Linked DNA regions of Cupriavidus taiwanensis LMG 19424. The protein of the gene in region 1 binds, or shares a complex with, the protein of each later gene. Links are inferred from orthologs where the notes say so. Each region holds a gene or a part of one and is shown on either strand. Other genes may lie near its edges.

The links. The genes of interacting proteins can lie anywhere in the genome.
Region 2: the proteins of trxA (region 1) and trxB are in contact, whole or in part, in a crystal structure (PDB 1F6M), measured with the Escherichia coli proteins. The link is inferred for Cupriavidus taiwanensis LMG 19424 from one-to-one orthologs.

The regions. Positions count from the first base shown.
Region 1 is NC_010528.1:2,048,169-2,055,569, forward strand. Bases 4,494-7,401 are described here. They hold trxA (thioredoxin TrxA), read left to right. Parts: upstream 4,494-5,738; coding sequence 5,739-6,065; downstream 6,066-7,401. Other genes in these bases: RALTA_RS09350 (PD-(D/E)XK nuclease family protein), read right to left, coding at 4,494-4,851; RALTA_RS09355 (hypothetical protein), read right to left, coding at 4,996-5,268; rho (transcription termination factor Rho), read left to right, coding at 6,245-7,401. Also shown: RALTA_RS09345 (UvrD-helicase domain-containing protein), read right to left, coding at 1-1,981; more of RALTA_RS09350, read right to left, coding at 1,978-4,493. UniProt on the Escherichia coli protein: Participates in various redox reactions through the reversible oxidation of its active center dithiol to a disulfide and catalyzes dithiol-disulfide exchange reactions.
Region 2 is NC_010528.1:760,458-767,810, reverse strand. What follows is about bases 2,592-5,451. They hold trxB (thioredoxin-disulfide reductase), read left to right. Parts: upstream 2,592-3,468; coding sequence 3,469-4,434; downstream 4,435-5,451. Other genes in these bases: RALTA_RS03560 (trimeric intracellular cation channel family protein), read left to right, coding at 5,230-5,451; RALTA_RS03565 (Smr/MutS family protein), read left to right, coding at 4,543-5,217; RALTA_RS03575 (DNA translocase FtsK), read right to left, coding at 2,592-3,235. Also shown: outer membrane lipoprotein chaperone LolA, read right to left, coding at 1-21; RALTA_RS30160 (DUF948 domain-containing protein), read left to right, coding at 88-849; more of RALTA_RS03575, read right to left, coding at 899-2,591; more of RALTA_RS03560, read left to right, coding at 5,452-5,871; glnK (P-II family nitrogen regulator), read right to left, coding at 5,946-6,284; RALTA_RS03550 (NAD(+) synthase), read right to left, coding at 6,531-7,353.

The DNA.
Region 1 (7,401 bases):
CGCCGCGGCGCGGGCTCAGGCACGGGATGCCGGCCTCGCGCAGGGCGCGCTCGTAGTCGGCCAGATGGGTCTTGCGGCGCACCAGCAAGTGCATGTCGCTCCAGCGCGCGGGCCGCTGCGTGCTGCCTTCGTGTACCGGCACGGTATCGCGCACCAGCCGCAGCCACGCCGCCACGCGCCGCCCTTCTTCGAGCCGCAGCGAATCGCCAGCCTGCCGGCGCGGCTGCAGCAGCGTGTCGCGATGCGCGGAGTCGGCGTTGGCCGGTTCGCCATTGGCATCCGCCGCCACGCTCTCATCGGCATGATCAGCGTGATCGGCGTCATCGGCGTCATCGGCTTCATCGGGCTCCACCAGCGGCAGCAACCACACCGGCCCGCCGCAGCCGCCCAGTGCCGTGGTCTGGGTCGAGTACAGCGGATAGCGGCCCTCGGCGCGCGCGCTGTCGAACACGGCGTTGACCCAGTCCAGCACCTCGGCGCGATTGCGCCGGGTCCGGTTGGTGCGCAGCACGGTGGCGCCGAAGGCATCGCGCAGCATCTCGCCGGCGGCGCCAAAGAGCCTGGCGTCGGCGCGGCGGAAGCGGTAGATCGATTGCTTGGGATCGCCCACCAGGAACACCGTCGGGCGCTCGCCGAGCCCCGCATAGCCGGCCAGCCAGCCCTGCAGGATGCGCCATTGCAGCGGGTTGGTGTCCTGGAACTCGTCGAGCAGCAGGTGGCGGTAGCGCGCGTCGAGCCGCACCTGCAGGTAGGTGGCGGTTTCCTCGTCCGACATCAGCCGCGCGGCCTGCCATTCGAGGTCGGCGAAATCCATCGCGCGCTGCTCGTCCTTGTGCTGCTGGTAGCGCGTCAGCAGCGCATCGCCGATGCGGAACAGGGCCTGGTTGATCGCCAGCACCGCGGCTTCGCAGCAGCGCGCGCTGATCTCGTCGAGCATCGCGCAGATCGCGGCATGCTCGTCCAGCAGCGCATCGACCATGCCCTCGCCGCCCGCGGCCCTGGCCAGTGCCGCGGTGCGCCGCAGCGAGCGCGGCCCGCCGGTGGTAGTGAAGAACGCGGCGCGCAACTGCGCGAACACGCGTTCAGCTGGCTTGCCCGGCACGGCGCCGGCTTCGCGCCAGGCGGCGATCGCCATCAGCGCCTCGGTGATGCGGCCGGCATGGGCCTGCTCGCTCCTGCCCGCCGCGCCCAGCCGCGCCGCCAGCGCTTCGCACGCATCGCGCCAGCCTTCATCGGCCAGCGCCTGCAGCAGCACGTCGCCCTGCGCGTCCTCGCCCAGGCAATCGGACAGCGCCTGCAGCGGGTCGCCGCCCTCGCGCATCGCCCACCATTCGCTGCGGGCGTGGAACATCGCGTCGAGCAGCGCGCGCGCCTGGAAATCGCCCACGGTATCGACCAGCGTTTCCCATGCGGCGCGCAGCTCGGCGTAAGGCGGCGTGGCCAGCGCGCGCCACACCGGCGCCCAGGCCTCGCGCTTCATGCGCAGCGCGTCTTCGCGCAGCGCCGCGCCCGGCACGATGCCAGACGCCAGCGGCGCGCCGCGCAGCAGCGTGCCGAACCAGCCGTGGAAGGTGTCGATCGCCATGCGCCCCGGCGCGGCCAGCACCTGCGCATGCAGCCGCCGCGCGCGCGGCAGCGCCTCGCGCGCGGCATCAGCGCAGAGGCCGCGCTGCACCAGCGCTGCGATCACGTCGTCGTCGCTGTCGCGCGCCAACTGCGCCAGCACTTCGAGCAGGCGGTCGCGCATTTCTTCGGCGGCCTTGCGCGTAAAGGTGATCGCCAGGATTTCGTGCGGTGCCGCGCCGGCCAGCAGCAGGCGCACCAGGCGCGCCACCAGCAGCCAGGTCTTGCCGCTGCCGGCGCAGGCTTCAACGACCACCGAACGCGCCGGATCGCAGGCCGCGCGCGTGAATTCCGCTTCGGAAACCGGCGCGCCATCGCGCTGGTAAGGCTGGACGTCGTGCAGATCGTGAGGCGTCATGATGTCAGCGCCGGCACGGCGGTGGAGTCCCAGAAGCCCTTGCGGCACAGGCCGCGGGCGGTGCAATACACGCAGGCCGAGGCATCGCCGAAGGCCGGCAGCCTGGCGCCCTGGCGCAGCCGCATGACGTCGTCGCGCATCTGGCGTTCCAGCCAGGTGACCGCGGCCTCGAAGTCGGGCAGCCCGACCTCGCGCTGCGCCGCCGGCGCGCCCTCGCGCGCGCCTTCCAGCGAGACCCAGCTGCCGGCCGCGGCATCGGCGCGCAGCAGGCCGTAGAACGGCAGCTGGCAGTCTTCCTCGACCTCGGCCAGCTTGCGCTTCAGGCGAGTGGCGCTCTGGGTCTTGTAGTCCAGCACGGCATGCGCGCCGCCGGGACCCTGGTCGAGCCGGTCGATGCGCCCGGTCAGGCGCAGCGGCTGGCCGTCCGGCATCGGCAGGTCGATGCCGGCGTCGATTTCGCCGCCACGCCAGAACCAGCCCTCGGCCTCGCGCGCGGACTGCCACGCGACATACGACGGCAGCACCTCGCGCCAGCGCCGGTAGTAGGCAATGGCGTTGCCGTCCTCGGCCATCAGCGCGCCGAAGACCTCGTCGGAGATCTCGCCCAGGCGCGCCAAGCGCTGGTCGTCGGACAGCGTCTCGCCGCGCTCGCGCCGCGCGTGCAGTTCCTTGTGGTAGGTCAGCAGCACGCGATGAAGGGTCTCGCCGATATCGCGCTTCTCCAGCTCGTCGCTGACCGTCTCCAGCCCGGCCAGCCCCAGCATGCGGCCGGCGAAGAACTGGTAGGGGCAGCGGCGCAGCATGTTGTACGCCTGCGCGCTCCAGCGCACGGGCACCAGTGCGGGTTCGGCCGCCGGGGCCGGCATGCCGCGCACATCGGCGAAGGTCTCGTGCGCCTGCGGCGTGGCGGCGCCTTCGATGCTGACCCCGGCGCGCGCGCAGCACGCCGCCAGCCGCTCGATCCAGCCCGACACGTGGTGCGGCTCGCCGCGGCTGCCGTAGCGCTGCCAGGTCAGCACCACGTCGTCGTTGTTCAGCAGCACCTCGGCCAGGTCGCGCGCCTGTTGCGCGAAGCGTGCCTCGCGGTCTTCCAGGTCGAGCTCGCGCCGCATCTGGTTGGAGAAGAACATCAGCTCGGCGGCACTGGACGGCAACTGGGCGTCGTCGCAGCCGACAATCACCACGCCCTCGAAGCGTCGCATGCGCGCGCCGTTCAGCGGCAGGATGGTGATGCGCGCGGGCCCGCTGGCCGAGGGCTCCTTGTAGGCGACCGACTCCAGCAGCGCCGACAGCATCGCGCGGAACTCGCCCTGCGACAGCGTGGCGTGGCCGCCGGTCTCGTCGCGCGGCAGCTCCTGCAGCCGCGCCAGTGCATCGAGCAGCTGGCTGCCGGCGTCGTCGGCGGCCAGCGCGGCGCGCATGCCGAGGCCATCCAGCATGCCGTCGAGCCGCTCCAGCCACGTCGCCAGCGGATGCTGGGCGAAACCGCGCGGCCAGCGCGCGGCCTCGTCGGCGAGCACGGTGATCAGGCCATGGGCCGCGCGGCGCGGCGCCTGGTCGGCATCCTCGCCGTCGCCGGCGTCCTGCAGCGTGCTTGCCGGCGCGTGCGCGAACAGCTGGCGCAGCCTGGCCCAGCCCCCGGTAATGCCCTCGCGCCGCACCTGGTGCTCGAGCAGCGCGATGGCCGCGCCGCGCGCGGCGACATCGGGCAGGCAGAACGGGCTCTTGAGCAGGTCGAGCAACGCCGCGGTATCGCCATCGCGCAGCAGCAGGTCGAACCAGCGCATCAGCGCCGCGGCGGCGCGCGTCGTGGAGAGCTTCCAGCCGGTCTCGTCGCGCACCGGCGCGCCGGCGCGGGCCAGCAGCGCGCGCGCGCGGCGCGCCACCACGCGATCGTGCGCGACCAGCGCCACCTGGCGGCGGCCCGCATTGAGCCACTGCACCAGCTGCGCCGCCGCGGCGGCAGCTTCATCCTCGAAGCGGGCACAGCCAATCACGCGGACCGACGGACGCCGCGGCGGCAGCGCGGGCATCGCTGGCGGCGCCGCCTGGACCGCCGATTCGTCGTCGCCGGCAATCCTGGCTTCCGGCCACAGCGCCAGCAGCGCGTGGTACCAACCGGCATCGCCGTCGTCCTGACCACTCCAGTCATAGCCGACGCGAAGCACCGGCACCAGTTCGGCGGCATCGCGCAGGAACGCGGCTTCGAGCGGCGTGGGCGGCGTCGGCGCGATCCAGATCACCGGACCGCGCAATTGCTGCGACAGTTCGCGCAGCGCGCGGCGCCTGGCCGGCAGCGGATCGTCGGGCCCGGACAGCGCCTGCCAGAACGCCAGCACGATGCGCGCCTCTTCGCCGAGGAAACGCTCCGACAGATGCGAATAGGTCCGCGCCAGCGCGCCTTGCAGCAGTCCCGCGCGATCGTCGCCGTCGATCTCGTCGTCGTCGCGGATGGCGGCGTCTTCGAGCCAGCGCGCGCTGAGCTCGTCGCAGATCGCCAGCAGTGTCTGCGACAGGCCCCATGCCGCGGTTTCGTTCTGCGCGCCGAAGGCGCGGCGCAGCCAGTCCTGGCCGCGCACCGCCTGCTGCACGGCGAGCAGGCGCGCAGCCGGGCTGCGCACCGGGGCGCCTTCGGGCGGCAGGTCGAGCAGCCAGTGGCCCAGCGTCAGCACACGCGGCAACAGCCGCGGGCGCCCGGCCGCCCGGGCCGCGGCGTCCAGCGCCTGGCGCCCGCCAGGAATCTGCGCGGCAGTCGGCACGACCACGTGCGCGCCCGCCTCGGGCGCGCCGCAGCGGTCGAGGAAATACCAGGCAGCCGTGGCCGCCTGCTCGAGAAAATCAGGGCCGGGGCGAAAACTAAGCGACGTCATGGGCCGTCATTGAGGCGTTGGCCGCAAGGCTGCGGAACGGCGTCGATCGGAAACGCATCAGGAAGCAAGGCAACAATGGCGCGGCGCCGCCAGCCGGCGCGTCCGGCGGCGGGGGCACCGCGGTACGGGAACAGCCCCGCCGCTTCAGTCAGAACCGCCTTCCAGGCGGGCGCGGATTTCGCGCGCGGTTTCGAGCAGCCCTTCGTAGCCGGAGCGCGCATGTTCGGGCAGGTCGGGATCGCCCACCAGCGTGCCGAGCGTTTCGATGATGCTGTAGACCAGGCCGCGGGCGGCGCCGCTGGCAATGCTGTTGGTCTCCACGGCGCTGCTGAGATGGTCCAGCGCATCGCTCAGGTGGTCGACGTCCGGCGCCTGGCCGGGCTCGGGCTGCGAAGGCTTGCGGGGATCGGTGTTCATGTCGATGACCTAGTCAGGGGCGCAGGGTGCATGGATGGTGCGCCGCGAGTCGCCCACCGGGCGCCGTGCGAACCGCTTCTATTCTACGCGCACGCGGTACGCGTCCGGCACCGCGGCGCGCATAAGTGCATTCTATGACACCCCCCGCCTCCTGACCTCGGCGATTGGGTAAAACTCTCGCCGCCATTGAAAATAAGCATTTCAATGAATTAAACCTTTGCACCAGAATGACGGCATTGTTTGCGGGCCCGAACTCCCATGTTTTGCCCGGGCTTGCCGGATGTGCCGGCGGCCGGTCTTGAAAATCGGCAAACTGGTAACATATCGTCAGCACCGGGCGCGGTAGCGGCCTCCACCGCCTGCTTCAGGCGCAAAGAGGCGGCCCGACGGGTCCGCGCAATCTCGTGTAAGGTAACGGTTCGGCCGTCCAGCCTTCAACATAAACAGAGCGAAACCAGAGGTTTTCCGCCATGAGCGAACAAATCAAGTATGTGAGCGACGCCTCGTTCGACGCTGACGTCCTCCAGTCCGACAAGCCCGTCCTGCTCGATTTCTGGGCGGAATGGTGCGGCCCCTGCAAGATGATCGCGCCGATTCTGGACGAAGTCGCCAAGGACTACGGCGACAAGCTGCAGATCGCCAAGATCAATGTCGATGAAAACCAGCAAGTGCCGGCCAAGTTCGGCATCCGCGGCATCCCGACGCTGATCCTGTTCAAGAACGGCGCGGTCGCGGCCCAGAAGGTCGGCGCGCTGTCGAAGTCGCAACTGACTGCCTTCCTCGACGGCAACCTGTAAGCTGCGCGCCGGGACCCGACCCACGGTCCCGGTTTCGTCACGATCCGACGTGCGTGCGCCACACCCTGGCGCGCCGGTCGGATTGTGCTAAGATGCCACCAACAACTCCCCGAGCGTTCGCTCATTTCTCCCCCTTCCTTTAGGTCTCGCCCGTCCGGGCCCATCTGTACCCCTCGTCTATGCACCTGACAGAACTCAAATCGCTTCACGTGTCTGCGCTTCTCGAAATGGCGGCTACGCTCGAGATCGACAACGCACAGCGGATGCGCAAACAAGAACTGATGTTTGCGATCCTGAAGAAGCGCGCCAAGATGGGCGAAACCATCTACGGAGACGGCACCCTGGAAGTTCTGCCTGACGGCTTCGGTTTCCTGCGCTCGCCCGAGACCTCCTACCTGGCCAGCACGGACGACATCTACATCAGCCCGTCGCAGATCCGCCGCTTCAACCTGCACACCGGCGATTCGATCGAGGGCGAGGTGCGCACGCCCAAGGACGGCGAACGCTATTTCGCGCTGGTGAAGGTGGACAAGGTCAACGGCCAGGCGCCCGAAGCGGTCAAGAACCGCATCATGTTCGAGAACCTGACGCCGCTGCATCCGAACCGGCCGCTCACGCTCGAACGTGACATCAAGGCCGAAGAGAACATCACCGGCCGCATCATCGACATGATCGCGCCGATCGGCCGCGGCCAGCGCGCGCTGCTGGTGGCGTCGCCCAAGTCCGGCAAGACCGTGATGCTGCAGCATATTGCGCACGCGATCGCCAACAATCATCCGGAAGCCGACCTGTTCGTGCTGCTGATCGACGAGCGTCCGGAAGAAGTGACCGAGATGCAGCGCTCGGTGCGCGGCGAGGTGGTCGCCTCCACCTTCGACGAACCGGCCATCCGCCACGTCCAGGTCGCCGAGATGGTGATCGAGAAAGCCAAGCGCCTGGTCGAGCTGAAGCGCGATGTGGTGATCCTGCTGGACTCGATCACCCGCCTGGCGCGCGCCTACAACACGGTGGTGCCGGCCTCGGGCAAGGTGCTGACCGGCGGTGTCGACGCCAACGCGCTGCAGCGCCCCAAGCGCTTCTTCGGCGCCGCGCGCAACCTGGAGGAAGGCGGCTCGCTGACCATCATCGCCACCGCGCTGATCGAGACCGGCAGCCGCATGGACGACGTGATCTACGAAGAGTTCAAGGGCACCGGCAACATGGAAGTGCACCTGGAACGCCGCCTGGCCGAAAAGCGCGTCTACCCTTCGATCAACCTGAACAAGTCCGGCACGCGCCGCGAAGAACTGCTGATCAAGCCGGACATCCTGCAGAAGATCTGGGTGCTGCGCAAGTT
Region 2 (7,353 bases), 1.3 Mb from region 1 along the record:
CACGAGGATGCGGTTGCGCATGATCTGGATCCTGGTTGTTATCGAATGCGTTGCCACGGTGCGGCGCCTGCTCAGGCAGCCCGCTGTATGGTCAACGTCTGGTTAGAGCAGGCAACTGGTGCGGGATTCCGCGCCGCGGGTAACCGGATATTACGGCAGATGGTGCGCGAACTGCGCCGGTTCGGGCACGAAAACTCTCAATTTGCGGTAAAGGGGCGAGTCAGGCGAAATTCGTATCGAGACGAAACACATCCTTACCTGCCTTGGAAGACAATGCCAAGCATGCACGTAGAGCACTCGCCACGCTGCCTCTTGCCTGTTGCTTCGCCGGGAGGCGGCCAGACACACTGGGCCGGCAATATGACCACAAGCAAACCTACGGCCGGGCGTCAGCCATTCCGGCACGACGCCCGGCGCCTTGACCGCGACGAGATGAAGAGGATCGCGACGCGCCAGGTCAGGATCGAACTCGAAGCCCGGCAGGAAAAGAACGCTGCCAAGCCTGTAAATCCTGCCATGGTAGTCACGGGCATTCTGGCCGGTATAGCGTTCGTCTTTTCCGTGATGTCGTGGCTGAATGAGAGCACCCAGGACAAGATCGACAAGGCCACTGGGCCGCTCGCCTCCGGGATAACGGAGATGGATCGCCGCCTCACGGGTCGCCTCGATGCTGTCGATGCACGCATCGACCGCCTGGAGGTGCGGGTCGAAAAGGAGTTTGAAAACGTCAACGCCAAATTAGAGAGCGTCAATGCGAAGGTCGACAACGTCAACACGAAGGTCGAGAACCTCAACGCGAAGGTCGAGAACATCAACGCGAAGCTCGATTTGGTGCTCAAGCGCCGCTAGCACACAGGATGGGCAATCTACGGCTAGCCGGGATGCCCGCCTCTGCTAGTCACTCATCATCCCGCGCGGCAGCACCGCCCTGTACCAGGATGTCGCGGTTGCCGTTGCCCGACATGGCCGAGACCAGCCCGGCCTTCTCCATGTCCTCGAGCAGCCGCGCCGCGCGGTTGTAGCCGATGCGCAGGTGGCGCTGCACCAGCGAAATCGACGCGCGCCGGTTCTTCAGCACCACCTCGACCGCCTGGTCGTACAGCGGATCGGCTTCGCCGCCGCCTCCGCCGATGCCGGCGCCGCCGCCAAAGCCGTCGCCACCGCCGCCGTCATCGGTCAGGCCGCCTTCCAGGATGCCCTCGATGTAGTTGGCCTCGCCGGATTCCTTGAGCTTCTCCACCACCCGGTGGACTTCGTCGTCCGAGACAAAGGCGCCGTGCACGCGCACCGGCAGGCCGGTGCCTGGCGCCAGGTAAAGCATGTCGCCCATGCCCAGCAGGGTTTCGGCGCCTTGCTGGTCGAGGATGGTGCGCGAATCGATCTTGCTGCTGACCTGGAACGCGATCCGGGTCGGCACATTGGCCTTGATCAGGCCGGTGATCACGTCCACCGACGGGCGCTGCGTGGCCAGCACCAGGTGCAGGCCGGCGGCGCGCGCCTTCTGCGCGATGCGGGCGATCAGCTCTTCCACCTTCTTGCCGACCACCATCATCAGGTCGGCCAACTCGTCGATGACAATGACGATGGTGGGCAGCTTTTCCAGCGGCTCGGGCGCGTCCGGGGTCAGGCTGAACGGATTCGGGATCTTCTCTTCCTTTGCCGCGGCCTCGTCGATCTTCTTGTTGTAGCCGGCCAGGTTGCGCACGCCCAGCTTGCTCATCAGCTTGTAGCGGCGCTCCATCTCGCCGACGGCCCAGTTCAGCGCGTTGCCGGCCTGGCGCATGTCGGTCACCACCGGGCACAGCAGGTGCGGGATGCCCTCGTAGACGCTCATTTCCAGCATCTTCGGGTCGATCAGGATCAGGCGCACGCTTTCGGGCTTGGCCTTGTACAGCAGCGACAGGATCATCGCATTGATGCCCACCGACTTGCCCGAGCCGGTGGTGCCGGCCACCATGCAGTGCGGCATGCGCGCCAGGTCCGCCACCATCGGCTTGCCGGCAATGTCCTTGCCCAGCGCCATGGTCAGGCTGGACGCGCTCTCGTTGTAGACCTGCGAGCCCAGGATTTCCGACAGGCGCACGGTCTGGCGCTTCGGGTTGGGCAGCTCCAGCCCCATGTAGTTCTTGCCGGGGATGGTCTCGACCACGCGGATCGACACCAGCGACAGCGAACGGGCCAGGTCGCGCGCCAGGTTCACCACCTGGCTGCCCTTGACCCCGGTGGCGGGTTCGATCTCGTACCGGGTGATGACCGGGCCCGGGTAGGCCGCCACCACCTTGACCTCGACGCCGAAGTCCTTGAGCTTTTTCTCGATCAGGCGCGAGGTGAATTCCAGCGTCTCGGCGCTGACGGTCTCCTGGTGCGGCGGGATCGGGTCCAGCAGCGACAGCGGCGGCAGGTCCGAGTCCTGGATGTCGGCGAACAGCGGCTGCTGCTTCTCGCGCTCGACGCGCTCGTGCTTGGGCACCGCCTGAGGGCGCACGATCTGCACCGGCGCCGCCTCTTCGATGCGCACGCGCTGCACCTCGACGGTTTCCTTGCGCTCGGTCTTGGCGGCCTCGCCGATGATGCGGTCCTGCTTGCTCTCGCGGCGGGCCTTGAAGCCCAGGAACAGGGTTTCGACAAAGCCGCCGATCTGCTCGGCCACGGTCAGCCACGAGAAATGGAAGAACAGCGACAGCCCGATCGCCAGCAGCAGCAACAGCAGCAGGGTTGCGCCGGTAAAGCCCAGCGCCACCTGCAGCCAGCCGCCGAGCAGGTCGCCCAGCACGCCGCCGGGGGCGCGCGGCAGCGCGGCGCGCAGCGGATACATGCGGATCGCCTCCAGGCCCATGCTGGAGAACAGGGTCAGCACAAAGCCGATCCAGCTGACGGTAACGCCCTGGCGGTGCAGGCTGTGGTCGGTGCGTTCCGGCAGCTCGGCGGTCAGCGTGCGCCAGCCGCGCCAGCAGCGGCGCACCAGCAGCACCGCCAGCCAGTAGGCGGAAAAACCGAAGATGAAGAACAGCACATCCGCCACCCAGGCGCCGACGCGGCCGCCCAGGTTATGGATATCGGCCACCTGGTTGGCATGGGACCAGCCCGGGTCGGTCTTGCTGTAGCTGGCCAGCACGCACAGGAAACCGAGCGTGACAGCCAGCAGCAGGAACCAGCGGACTTCGCCCAGCAGTTTGCCGATGCGGGATGGCAAGGCTGAGGGATCGGTGCGGGTGGTCGTGGTAGCTCGGGCCATGCCTGGTTGAAACTCGCGTGTTAGGGGATTCCGGAGGGTTTCGGACCGATGCCGCCAGCGCCCGGCGGTCACTCGGCAGGTGACTGGCAGGCATCGTGGCGGCCATTTTAACGTGGCCCGACACTATCGCACCCATTGGAATTTGCAACAGTGAGCAAATGCGGCTCCTCTTATAATGTCGCTTTCGAGCAATGCCGGTGGGCACCATGCCGCACCGGCCACAGGAACGCATCATGGCAAAACACGCAAAAGTGCTGATTCTCGGTTCCGGTCCCGCCGGCTACACCGCCGCGGTCTACGCGGCCCGCGCCAACCTGGAACCGGTGCTGATCACCGGCCTGGCCCAGGGCGGCCAGCTGATGACCACCACCGACGTCGAGAACTGGCCGGGCGATGCCAAGGGTGTCCAGGGCCCCGAGCTGATGCAGCGCCTGCTGGCGCACGCCGAGGAATTCAAGACCGAAATCATCTTCGATCACATCCATACCGCGAAGCTGGTGGACGAGCACGGCAAGCCGGCCCGCCCCTTCACGCTGATCGGCGACGCCGGCGAGTACACCTGCGACGCGCTGATCATCGCCACCGGCGCCTCGGCCCAGTACCTGGGCCTGCCGTCCGAGGAATCCTTCATGGGCCGCGGCGTGTCCGCCTGCGCCACCTGCGACGGCTTCTTCTACAAGAACCAGGAAGTGGCCGTGGTCGGCGGCGGCAATACCGCCGTGGAAGAAGCGCTGTACCTGTCGCATATCGCCAGCAAGGTCACCGTGATCCACCGCCGCGACAGCTTCCGCGCCGAACCGATCCTGGTCGACCGCCTGCTGCAGCGTGAAAAGGAAGGCCGCGTGGTGATCCGCTACGACAGCGTGCTGGACGAAGTGCTGGGCGACGAGTCCGGCGTTACCGGCATCCGCGTGCGCGGCACCAAGACCGGTCAGACCGAAGAGCTGAAGCTGGCCGGCGTCTTCATCGCCATCGGCCACAAGCCCAACACCGACCTGTTCACCGGCCAGCTGGCCATGGAGAACGGCTACCTGGTGACCAAGTCGGGCCTGCAGGGCGACGCCACGGCCACCAGCGTGCCGGGCGTGTTCGCCGCCGGCGACGTGCAGGACCACGTCTACCGCCAGGCCATCACCAGCGCCGGCACCGGCTGCATGGCCGCGCTGGACGCGCAGCGCTTCGTCGAAGCCCTGAAGTAAGCCCCCCGCCGGCGGCCATTGCCGCCGCCGGCGCGTCACCCGGGCACGGGCCCGCCCGCGGCCCCGCCAGTCGATATAATCGGCGCCGAGCCTCCGGAGATTTTTTCAATGACGCACGGCGCCCGCAAACCCGACCGACCGCCCCAACGCCTCGGCCTGAACGACCTTGCCAGGCTGCGCGACACCCTCAAGGCCGAGACCGAGCGCCGCGAGGCCGAGCGCCTCGCCGCCGAGCAGGCGGCCGCGCGCGCCCGCGCCGAGGCCGACGTCTTTCGCACCAGCGTGGGCCAGGTCAGCCAGCTGCGCGACCGCAACCGCGCCCACCATCCCCCCAGCAAGCCCGCCCCCGTGCCGGTGCAATCCCAGCGCAACGACCAGGCGGTGCTGCAGGCGTCCCTCTCCGACGAATTCGATGTGGAAAGCCTGCTCGAAACCGACGAGACGCTGTCATTCCGCCGGCCTGGCATCGGCATGGACGTGGTGCGCAAGCTGCGCCGCGGCGAATGGGTGCCGCAGGACAAGGTCGACCTGCACGGCCTGCGCAGCGACGAGGCGCGCGAGGCGCTGGCCGAGTTCCTGCGCCGCTCGGTGCGCAACGGCGTGCGCTGCGTGCGCGTGATCCACGGCAAGGGCCTGGGTTCGCCCGACAAGCTGCCGGTGCTCAAGGGCAAGGTGCGCAGCTGGCTGGTGCAGAAGGAGGAAGTGCTGGCCTTCGTGCAGGCGCGCGAAGCCGAAGGCGGCGCCGGCGCGCTGATGGTGCTGCTGCGCCAGCCGCGCGCCTGACGACACGCCCGGATGCACGTTCCGCTCGCGTTGCTGATGGGGCCGCTGCCCCTGATCCTCCACATCATGGAGGTGATCGGCGTGCTCGCCTTCGCGGTCTCGGGGGTAGTCGATGCGCGCAAGCAGCGCCTGGACGTGGTCGGCACCTTCGTGGTGGCCTTTGCCACCGCCTTCGGCGGCGGCACCGTGCGCGACGTGCTGCTCGACCGGCGCCCGTTCTACTGGGTCGACCATGAAGGCTATGTGCTGCTGATCTTCGTGATGTCGTTCGGCGCGTCGTTCGTGCTGCGCGTGGTCAGCCGCGTGGCTTCGGACCGGGCCATGATCGTGGCCGACGCCATCGGGCTGGGCCTGTTCTCGGTGACCGGCGCCTCGCTGGCGCTGGTGGCGCAGATGACTCCCACCGTGGCGGTCATGATGGGCATCATCTCCGCCGTGTTCGGCGGCGTGGTGCGCGACGTGCTGTGCAATGAAGTGCCGATGATCCTGCGTGACCGCTCGCCCTATGCCACCTGCTCGTTCATCGGCTGCTGGATCTATATCGGACTGACCTGGGTCGAGGTACAGCAGGAGGCGGCGCTGCTGACCGGCGCGCTGGCGATCATCGCCATGCGCCTGGTCTCGGTGCGCTATGGCTGGAAGCTGCCGAGCTGAGCTGGCGGCCGGCGCGCACGCACCAATGAAAACGCCGCCCTGCAAGGCGGCGTCTCGCTGAGCTGGCCGATGGCTCAGACGGCGGCTTCGTCCTGCTCGCCAGTGCGGATGCGGATCACGCGCTCGATCTCGGTGACGAAGATCTTGCCGTCGCCGATCTTGCCGGTGTGGGCGGCCTTGACGATGGCGTCCAGCACGGTGTCGAGCTGGTTCTCGGCCACCACCACTTCGATCTTGATCTTGGGCAGGAAGTCGACCACGTACTCGGCGCCGCGGTACAGCTCGGTATGCCCTTTCTGGCGGCCAAATCCCTTTACTTCGGTCACCGTCAGCCCGGTCACGCCGACATCAGCCAGGGCTTCACGCACCTCGTCGAGCTTGAACGGTTTGATGATGGCGGTAATCTGCTTCATGACTGGCCCCTGTTTATCGTTTGTTCACGCGCCTGGCGGCGCATCGCCGCGGACGCGGCGCTCTCCGGAGGGCATTTTAACAGCCCTTGGGCGCTTGCATTTTTGCCTGCGGCACATGCGGCGCGGCGGTTGCGTGGCCAAGCGTGCATCCGGAGCCGTCCGCGCCTGTGGATAACCCTGGGGACAGGCACTGGAGAACCTGTGCACAACGCCGCACTCCAGCACCATGTCCGCCGACCGCGGCGCTCAATCCGGCACCTTCTCCAGGTCCGCGAGCCACACCACCGACTCCGAGTCGCTGGGCGCACGCCAGTCGCCGCGTGGCGACAACGAGCCGCCCGACCCCACCTTGGGCGCATTCGGCACGCACGAGCGCTTGAACTGGCTGGTGCGGAAGAAGCGGTCCAGGAAGATCGCCAGGTTGCGCTTGATGTCGGGCAGGCCGTACTGGTTGCGCGCCACGTGCGGGCCGTTGGGCCAGATGCCGCGCTCGCGGTCGCCCCAGGCATGCAGTGCCAGGAAGGCGATCTTGGACGGGGTAAAGCCAAAGCGCAGCGTGTAGTAGAGGTTGAAGTCCTGCAGCTCGTACGGGCCGATGGTGCTTTCGGTCTTCTGCTCGGGGCCGTGGTTGCTGTCGCCGGGGACCAGCTCGGGGCTGATGTCGGTGTCGAGCACCGCCAGCAGCACGTCCGAGCCGCCCGCGCCGACCTGCCCGGTCTCGGCGACCCAGCGCACCAGGTGCGAGATCAGCGTCTTCGGCACGCTCGCGTTGACGTTGTAGTGCGACATGTGGTCGCCCACGCCATAGGTGCACCAGCCCAGCGCCAGCTCGCTCAGGTCGCCGGTGCCGATCACGATGGCATGGTTGTAGTTGGCCAGCCGGAACAGGTGGTTGGTGCGCTCGCCCGCCTGCACATTCTCGAAGGTCACGTCGTAGACCTTTTCGCCGGCGGCATAGGGGTGGCCCAGGTCCTTCAGCATCGCCAGGCACGATGGCCGGATATCGATCTCGGTGGCGGTGCAGCCGACCACCTGCATCAGCTGGCGCGCCTGCTGCAGCGTGCGGCCG